One region of the Pseudoalteromonas sp. GB43 genome, then DNA from elsewhere that is predicted to be linked to it. Evidence: predicted binding sites of a transcription regulator. Region 1 holds the regulator's gene; each other region holds the start of a gene.

Region 1 (3,288 bases):
TCCTTGACCTGGCTTAACTAAATTGAAAACACGGTCTAAATCAGCAATGAGATCTTTTACGTCTTCAATGCCTACAGAAATACGGATCAAGGTATCGCCCACACCAGCTTCAAGACGCGCTTTAGGCTCCATGCCTGCGTGGGTCATTGTTGCAGGGTGACAAATCAAACTTTCTACCCCACCTAACGACTCAGCAAGGCTAAAGTCTTTAAGGCTTGTTAAAAACGCAGCAGCATCGTTGATGTCGCCTTTAATATCAAAGCTCACCATGCCACCAAAACCGCGTTGCTGTGCTTTAGCAAGCTCATGTTGTGGGTGAGAAGCAAGGCCAGGGTAATAAACTTGGCTCACATAAGGAGAGCTTTCTAAATACTCAGCAATGGCAAAGGCATTTTCTTGGTGCTGCTTTAGGCGTACATTTAAAGTACGTAAACCACGAAGCGTTAAGTAGCTGTCAAATGGTGCACCAGTAATACCGATATTATTCGCCCACCAAGCAAGCTCGTCGCCTAGCTCTTGCGTTGCAGCAATCACTGCACCGCCCACTACATCAGAGTGACCATTGATGTATTTAGTGGTTGAGTGCACAACAATATCAACACCAAACTCAATTGGGTTTTGTAATGCAGGTGATAAGAAGGTGTTATCAGCCGCAACCAAAGCACCACACTGCTTAGCAATACTAGTGATTGCTTTAATATCTGTTAAACGCAAGATTGGGTTACTTGGCGTTTCAATCCAAATCAACTTAGGTTTAATCGCTAAAATTTCTTGGAGATTTTCAGATTTAGTTAAATCCAAAACTTTTAGTTTTAACAGGCCACGCTTTTCAAGCGAGGTGAATAAACGATAACTACCGCCATAACAGTCATGTGGGATCACTAACGTGTCGTCACTGTTTAACAGCTGAGTGGCTAAATGCACAGCAGACATACCTGTTGCAGTGATAATACCTTTAGCACCACCTTCAAGCTCAGCTAAGGTTTCAGCTAAGATATCGCGATTTGGATTACCGCTGCGACCATAGTCATACTGGCGCTTAGTATCAAAATCAGCAAACGAATAGGTGGTTGATAAGTATAAAGGAGGCACAACCGCACCATGATGTTTATCGGCTTCAATGCCGTGACGAACAGCAATCGTCGCTTTATTTTTTTCGCTCATTTCATCACCTATTCTTTAATTGGATGTTTAGACGTCTAAAAGGTTAGATGATCAAATATGAGAAGTCAAAGCATTTATCGCTTACACATAGAAGTTTATACATTTACACCACTAGATGGCTAAATAACTAGTATTTGACTATCTTTTTTAAAGAGATAGAATTTCCGCATCTTGCGCTGTGAATAAGGCGTAAATCACTGACAACCGAGGCAACGAAACAACTTATGGCTAAATGGAACGGTGAATACATTCACCCATATGCAGAACACGGTAAAAAATCAGAACAAGTAAAAAAGATTACCGTATCAATCCCACTTAACGTATTAAAAGTATTAACTGACGAGCGTACACGCCGCCAGATCAATAACCTGCGTCATGCGACGAACAGTGAGTTATTGTGTGAAGCTTTCTTACATGCTTTTACAGGTCAACCATTACCAAATGATGACGACCTACGTAAAGACAACCCTGAAAAGGTACCTGAAGAAGTTAAAAGAATTATGCAAGAAATGGGATTAGATATCCCAGTGCTTGATTCAGAATAAGTATTTCGGTCAATCGGATCACCGCCGATAATCGCAGATATAAAAAAACTCAGCCTAGGCTGAGTTTTTTTATTGAGCGTTATACCTAAGGCTAATTAAGTTTAACGCATGTAATCTTCTGGCATATCGATTTGCGCCACACCCGACTCTACTGCCGCTTCAGCAACAGCACGTGCAATACGTGGTAATAAACGCGGATCCATAGGCTTAGGAATGATGTACTCGGCACCAAACTCAAGTGACTCAACGCCAGCCGCTTTTAATACTTCACTTGGTACAGGCTCTTTCGCGATGCCACGAATAGCATGAACTGCAGCAATTTTCATTTCATCATTAATTGCCGTTGCACGAACATCTAACGCGCCACGGAAAATGAATGGGAAACAAAGCACGTTATTTACTTGGTTAGGGAAATCTGAACGACCCGTTGCCATAATTAAATCGTTACGCGCGCTGTGTGCAACTTCTGGAGCAATCTCAGGATCTGGGTTTGAACATGCAAACACAACTGGCTTGTCTGCCATCAGCTTAAGATCGTCTGCAGTTAACAGGTTAGGACCTGATACACCAACGAATACATCAGCATCAGCAATAACATCTTGTAATGTACGCTTATCGGTATTGTTAGCAAATAATTGCTTATACTCGTTTAAGTCATCACGACGTGTATGGATCACACCTTTACGGTCAAGCATATAAATGTGTTCACGCAGTGCACCACACTTAATTAAAAGCTCCATACAAGCAACAGCAGCAGCACCAGCACCTAAACATACGATGATAGCATCTTCGATATCTTTGCCTTGCACTTCAAGGGCGTTAAGCATACCAGCAGCTGTAACAATAGCGGTACCATGTTGGTCATCGTGGAAAACGGGAATATCACAGCGCTCGATAAGCGCTTTTTCGATTTCAAAACATTCTGGTGCTTTAATATCTTCTAGGTTGATACCACCAAACGTATCAGCGATGTTAGCAACCGTATTAATGAAATCTTCTGTTGTGCGGTGTTTAACTTCAATATCAATTGAGTCAAGGCCAGCAAAACGTTTGAATAGTAAGGCTTTACCTTCCATTACAGGTTTTGATGCAAGCGGACCTAAGTTACCTAAACCTAAAATTGCGGTACCGTTTGAAATAACTGCAACCATGTTGCCTTTGCCTGTGTATTTATAGGCGTTTGCTGGATCAGCAGCAATTTCACGGACTGGTTCAGCCACACCTGGGCTATAAGCTAAAGCGAGAATCGTTAACCGTTTCGGCTGGCTTGGTTAGTTCAACACTAATTTTACCTGGAACGGGGTGAGCGTGGTAATGTAATGCTTGTTCACGAAAATCTGACATAACGCGATAGTATCCTGCAAAAAGTTAAAAAGTGAGAGAGCTTGCATCAGTACGATACCTGTAATGTATAAAAATTCCAAGTATTATCAGGTCTATCCTGTTATATGCTATATCGCTTAATTTTAAAGGATTTCCCAACAATTTCTGTGCATAGTTGCGATTAATCAGACATAAAAATTCATCTATTTATGACCTTTTAAGCACGTGTTGTTGTATTTTATACGCACGTACACTG
Region 2 (3,288 bases), 1.3 Mb from region 1:
TTAGCCATTGACGACAATATCTTTTGCAAAAAGGTATTAAAAGATATGGCTCCTTTATACATTCCACAAGTTAGTCTAGATAATCAATGGGATGATTGTCCACTTACTGTCGATGGCGTTGAATCCTATTTAGGTGTGCCTATAACTTGGCCGAGCGGGGAACCGTTTGGTACTTTTTGTGTAATGGATTTTAAGAAAACTGATTATCAGCATAGTCTTTTAGAACTCATCGAACAGCTTAGGGATATGGTGGAAGATGATTTAGCTCTACTTGATAATTTCACCCAAATGCGTGAAATTGCGATGCTAGATCCCCTCACAAATATTTATAATCGCCGCGCACTCAATTTACTTTGTCAACATAAATTAAATCTTGCCGCCCGGTTGGGCTTTAATATCTGTTGTTTGTTTATCGATATAGATAACTTTAAACCACTCAATGATAAGCATGGTCACGAAGTAGGAGATAAAGCACTGATATGTCTGGCTGATACATTGAAGCAATATCTACGAGAGGCTGATATTATTAATTGCTTAGGAGGAGATGAATTTATTGCGGTTCTGCAAGTGAAAAGTAACGACTGTATCGAAGCGATTAGCTACAAACTTAATGAAGCGTTTAAAGAAAACCTTAAACATATGGCAATACCTGAACTTAATTTGAGTATAGGTTCAGGTATTGTAGCTCAACCTAAAGAAACATTTGCTGAGCTATTAAAGCGGGCTGATGAAGATATGTATGAGAAAAAGCAAGCCTCTAAACTTGCCCGCTAAGCTATTTGCTTTTCAGCTAGGTTTAATTCCATGGTTGCTTTAAGTAAACGGTAAAGGTTAATTGACGCATCAATTTCTTCTTTACGGTTAGTTAAGCTCTCAATATTTAAACCTAGCGGTACATCTAAATGCGCACAGCTTTGTAAAATTAAATCGAGATTCTCACGGCAAATACGCACTGATTCACTCAATGTATTTGCAGAATCTAACATGCGGTACTTAGTTGCTTCTGGTACTGAAATACCTAGCCACTCCATAAACTCTAAGGTTTTTTCACCACCACATGGGGTAAACGTTAGAATAATGCGTTTTGGTGCTGTGCCTTGTGCTTTACAGCTACGTGCATAGCTGGTGATCAAATCAATCGTCGCTTGCGCATTATAAACCGCTTGCGAGATGAAAAACTTACAACCTTGTGCTGTTTTTTCAACTAAGCGCTCATGTTCATTGCGTTTGCTAGCGTGACGTTCGGCAATGGTAACGCCACCTAAAAACACATCACTGCTTTGCTTTGCAAGCGTTTTATATGCATCAGGAAGGCTTAGTTTGATATCGCCATGAGATGATGGACTACCCACTAACACTAAGTTTTTTAATTCGAAGTCGTTACGTGTTTCGTTTAGCCATTCGGTAAACTCAGCTTCACCTCGTTGCGCTACGCTTTTGTATGTGATCACATCTAGTTGTGACAAGCTGCGCAGTAATTGACTGTATTCACGTGGATCCACCGTTTCTTTAAATGGAAAAGGGCGTGGCTTTGCAATACGGCTACTCTCATCTTGAATGTCGTAGATGATTACACCGTCGTATTCAATTTCGTGTAAACGACCAAGTAGCTTCTGAGCAATGGTCTCAAGCTGTGCTTTATCAGTACCTGACTTTGGTGGTGTGGTACCGATCAGGTAGACGCCTTGGTTGGTGTCTTCAATTTTCTCTTGTAATGATAAAGCCATAATCCTCATTCCAGCTCGTGCTAATGTCTATGACAAATAATATAGCAGCCATTTAGACGTCTAGATAGATTTTTTTCTTGAAAGTTTTTCAATGACTATGAATTTTACTCAAGTTTAAAGCTGAGCGTTTCGCAAAATTGACACACCTGTTTACATAAATTATTGCGCTGACCCTCATATTTTCTGGCGCTTTGATGCATAATCAAGCTGCAATGATTATGAGAAAAATAACTAACAAGGTAACATTATGAAATTTAGATTATTAGCAACCAGTGTTGCTGTAACACTGGCGCTGAGTGGCTGCGCAAGTAACTCACAGTCAACTATGGTTAAAGAAGTCGAAATTGAGCAGCGAGTCAGCCAAGATGATAACCGTGTATTTAGCCAAGATTACCTATTAGAAGAGCTTGAAAACGGCCTTCGCGTGATGGTCGTTAAAACGGATTACCCAGATGTTGTGTCACTGCAAATTCCGGTATCGGTTGGTTCACGTAATGAAGTTGAAGCAGGTAAAACCGGTTTTGCACACTTCTTTGAGCATATGATGTTTAAAGGCTCTGAAAAATTCCCGCAAGATGTGTATTCAGATATTTTAAAGAACTCGGGTGTTGATAATCGCGCGTATACGACCAACGATTACACGAACTATCACTTAAACTTCTCAAAAGAGCACTTAGATAAAGTACTTGAAATCGAAGCTGATATTTTCCAAAACCTGACATACAGCGAAGAGCAGTTCCGCACCGAAGCGCTGACTGTAAAAGGTGAGTATTTAAAGAATAATGCTAGCCCAATTCGTAAGTTACTTTCTGCAGTTCGTAACGAAGCATTCGAAAAGCATACGTATAAGCACACTACAATGGGCTTTTTCGAAGACATTGAAGCAATGCCTGATCAAATGGCGTACGGTAAAGAGTTTTTCGCTAAATTTTATAAACCAGAATATGTATCTTTAGTCATTGTTGGTGATGTTGATCCACAAGAAACCATGGCGATGGTGAAAAAGCATTGGGGTAACTGGAAAAAAGGCGATTACCAAGCAGACATTCCTGTTGAGCCAAAGCAAAAAACAGCAAAATATGTACATGAGAAAAATGATGGTTTACCAGGTCACTGGTTGCTTGTGTCATACAAAGGCACGGCATGGGATCCTACTCAAAAGGACCGTGCCGCTCTTGATTTGATCTCACAGTTGTATTTCTCTAATAATTCGGCACTTTATCAAGAACTTGTTGTTGATAAACAAATTGCCAGCCAAATGTTTACCTATAACCCAGATACTAAAGATCCAGGTTTATTACATGTTTTTGTAAAAGTAGAGAACGAAGCGGACCTTGCTAAAGCCCGTGATGCGATTAACCGTACCTATGCACAAGCGCGTACTGAGTTAGTAGATGCGCAAAAGTTAGCTGATTTAAAATCAAACCTAAAATATAGCTTTATTAATGGCTTAGATTCATCGCAGTCAATCGCTTCAACACTTGCAAGCTACATGCACTTTGAGCGCGACCCAGAGGTGATTAACCAACTTTATGCCACGGCTGATAGCATCACGCCTGAG
Region 3 (3,288 bases), 1.2 Mb from region 1:
AGTTTCGTATGCCGTGGGTTGATATCTCTCATGGTATTTATGAGTTAAGCACCCTTGAGTACTTAAAGCAGTTATGTGCAGGGCAAGACGACTTAGAGCTAACAAAAATTCAATCATGGCTTGATCAAAAGTCAGAGTTTTTGGTCAGTGCAATGGAGCAAAGTCGCCACGCGTCATTTAATACAGACCCTTATTGGTTTTAAATAAATGCGCTTGTGCCTATGGATAGGGTTAGCATGTTTGAGTCTCTCGGCAGTGGCTAACCCTATTGAATGGCAAACCTACAAACAGCAAGACGATATAAAGGTTAGCTATAAAAAGCACGAAACTGGCATTATAGAAATTAATGCTTCTGTGCTGGTAAAAAATGCTAAACGCCAGTGACTTTATGGCGCTGTTAAGTGATACCGACAACGCGCCTAATTGGCTCGAAAATGTTAAAAGCGTGACTTTAATGGAGCGCTTAAGCCCCTCAGAAACCCTTGTTTACACTCACTTTAACTCGCCTTGGCCGGTGTTAGATCGCGATTTGGTGAGTTACTCTTGTTATCATGCCTTAGGTGAACATAAAACAGAGCTAAAAATTATCAGTCAGCCATACGCTAAAGCAGAAGTCTCTGGGGTTGTGCGTATTAAAGAGCTCAGGGCTTATTGGCGTTTAGAAGAGCAGCAAAGTCATTTATTGGTAAGCCATCAGGCCTATGCTGATCCGGGTGGCTCAATCCCGCATTGGTTGAGCAATAAGGTATCGCTAAAGAGCGTTTATAAAACGCTACAAGCACTGACAGAGCAATTAACCAATAATCAGTTCTCGCGAGATAACTTAATAAGTCAGTTAGGTTCGTGTTCATAAAAAAAGCGCCAAAAGGCGCTTTTTTCATTTTATCTAACCTATTACAGGCCAGCAGCTGCGCGAAGTGCGTCTGCTTTGTCTGTACGCTCCCAAGGGAACTCATCACGACCGAAGTGACCATAAGCCGCAGTCGGTTGATAGATAGGACGCTCAAGATCAAGCATTTGGATTAAGCCGTAAGGACGTAGGTCGAAGTGCTCACGTACTAATTCGATTAGACGCGCTTCTTCTAATTTACCTGTACCAAATGTCTCGATGCTGATAGATGTTGGCTCTGCAACACCGATAGCGTAAGAAACTTGTAGCTCACATTTGTCAGCAAGGCCTGCAGCAACCACGTTTTTAGCAACGTAACGAGCAGCATATGCCGCTGAACGGTCAACTTTTGATGGATCTTTACCTGAGAAAGCACCACCACCGTGACGAGCCATACCACCGTATGTATCAACGATGATTTTACGACCTGTAAGACCACAGTCACCCATTGGGCCACCGATTACGAAACGGCCAGTTGGGTTGATGAAGAACTTAGTCGCGCTTGAGATTAGCTCAGCAGGAAGAACTGGCTTAATGATCGTTTCCATTACCGCTTCAACTAAGTCGTTTTGTGAGATTGAATCACAGTGTTGAGTTGAAAGAACAACGGCATCAATACCAACAGGCTTGCCATTTTCGTATGCAAACGTTACTTGAGATTTTGCATCTGGGCGTAACCAGTTAAGCTCACCGCTTTTACGAACTTCAGCTTGGCGCTGAACTAGACGATGTGAATAAGTGATTGGTGCAGGCATTAAAACGTCAGTTTCATTACATGCGTAACCGAACATTAGACCTTGGTCACCAGCACCTTGCTCTTCAGGGCGAGCACGGTCAACACCTTGGTTGATGTCTGGAGATTGTTTACCGATAGTGTTTAGGATCGCACAAGAGTCAGCATCGAAACCCATGTCTGAGTGCGTGTAACCGATTTCACGTACTGTTTTACGTGTGATTTCTTCGATATCAACCCAAGCGCTAGTTGTGATTTCACCACCAACCATCACCATGCCAGTTTTAACGTAAGTCTCACATGCAACACGGGCATGAGAATCTTGCTCTAAGATAGCATCTAGAACCGCGTCAGAGATTTGGTCCGCGATTTTATCCGGATGACCTTCAGAAACAGATTCAGAAGTAAATAAATGTTTTGCCATTGTATTTCTGCTCACAAATATTGCGCTTCACAAACGTCGGTAATAGCGCTAAAAAATTAAGGGGCGTATTTTATCTAAAACAAATATGTTTGCATAGTAATTTTACGCCTAGACGTCCATTTAAAATTAGTAATAACGTATTGTTCTTAACAAACGCCCATAAATGGTGCATTTAATGCGGATTTTTAATTGCACTGTACCCTTACAATAAGTAAGAATGGGGCTTCATAAACAACCAGCGCAAATACATAAAGGTAGGAGAATTCATGCCATCACGCAAAGAACTTGCAAATGCTATTCGCGTCTTATCAATGGACGCAGTACAACAGGCCAAATCTGGTCACCCTGGCGCCCCTATGGGCATGGCAGATATCGCAGAAGTACTATGGCGCGATTATCTAAAGCACAATCCAACGAATCCAGAGTGGGCAGACCGAGAATCGATTTATTCTTTCGAATGGCCACGGTTCAATGCTGATCTATTCTCTACTGCACTTAAGTGGCTATGACTTACCACTAGAGGAAATTAAAAACTTCCGTCAAATGCACTCAAAAACACCGGGTCACCCAGAGTATGGATATGCACCAGGTATTGAGACTACTACGGGTCCATTAGGTCAAGGGATCACAAATGCAGTGGGCATGGCAATTGCCGAAAAAGCGCTAGCTGCACAGTTTAACCGTGAAGGCCACGATATTGTTGATCACTTCACGTATGCATTCATGGGTGATGGCTGTTTAATGGAAGGTATTTCACACGAAGCCTGTTCATTAGCCGGTACATTAGGCCTAGGTAAACTAGTTGCGTTTTGGGATGACAACGGCATCTCAATTGATGGTGAAGTAGAAGGTTGGTTCAGCGATGACACACCAGCGCGCTTCAAAGCATACGGCTGGCACGTAGTTAGCGATGTTGATGGTCATAACCCTGATGCAATTCGCGCCGCTATCGAAGAAGCGCGTAGCATTACTGATAAGCCATCATTAATCTGTTGTAAAACAGTGATTGGTTATGGTTCACCTAATAAATCAGGTAGCCATGATTGTCACGGTGCACCACTAGGTGAAGACGAAATTAAAGCATCTCGTGAGTTCCTTGGTTGGACTGGCGATGCATTCGAAATCCCAGCTGATATCTATAGCGAGTGGGATGGCAAAGAAAAAGGTAAGCAACTAGAAGCAAGCTGGGACGAAAAATTTGCAGCTTATGAAAGTGCATACCCTGAACTTGCTGCTGAGTTT

The links. The regulator MetJ, encoded in region 1, represses methionine synthesis genes. The targets are predictions, from matches to a motif close to TAGACGTCTAGACGTCTA.
Region 2: the regulator MetJ is predicted to act here: its motif matches at 1,773-1,790, upstream of ACRWSG_RS04870 (methylenetetrahydrofolate reductase).
Region 3: the regulator MetJ is predicted to act here: its motif matches at 2,148-2,165, upstream of metK (methionine adenosyltransferase).

Annotation. Positions count from the first base shown of each region.
Region 1 covers NZ_JBPCHJ010000001.1:2,327,515-2,330,802, reverse strand. The annotation lists gene metB (cystathionine gamma-synthase) at 1-1,164, opposite strand, end outside; gene metJ (met regulon transcriptional regulator MetJ) at 1,389-1,709, shown strand; partial or broken gene ACRWSG_RS11115 (malic enzyme-like NAD(P)-binding protein) at 1,811-3,053, opposite strand.
Region 2 covers NZ_JBPCHJ010000001.1:1,027,701-1,030,988, reverse strand. The annotation lists gene ACRWSG_RS04875 (sensor domain-containing diguanylate cyclase) at 1-774, shown strand, start outside; gene ACRWSG_RS04870 (methylenetetrahydrofolate reductase) at 771-1,727, opposite strand; gene ACRWSG_RS04865 (M16 family metallopeptidase) at 1,975-3,288, shown strand, end outside.
Region 3 covers NZ_JBPCHJ010000001.1:1,132,888-1,136,175, reverse strand. The annotation lists gene ACRWSG_RS05380 (CYTH and CHAD domain-containing protein) at 1-203, shown strand, start outside; gene ACRWSG_RS05375 (hypothetical protein) at 241-384, shown strand; gene ACRWSG_RS05370 (START domain-containing protein) at 368-853, shown strand; gene metK (methionine adenosyltransferase) at 895-2,046, opposite strand; partial or broken gene tkt (transketolase) at 2,313-3,288, shown strand, end outside.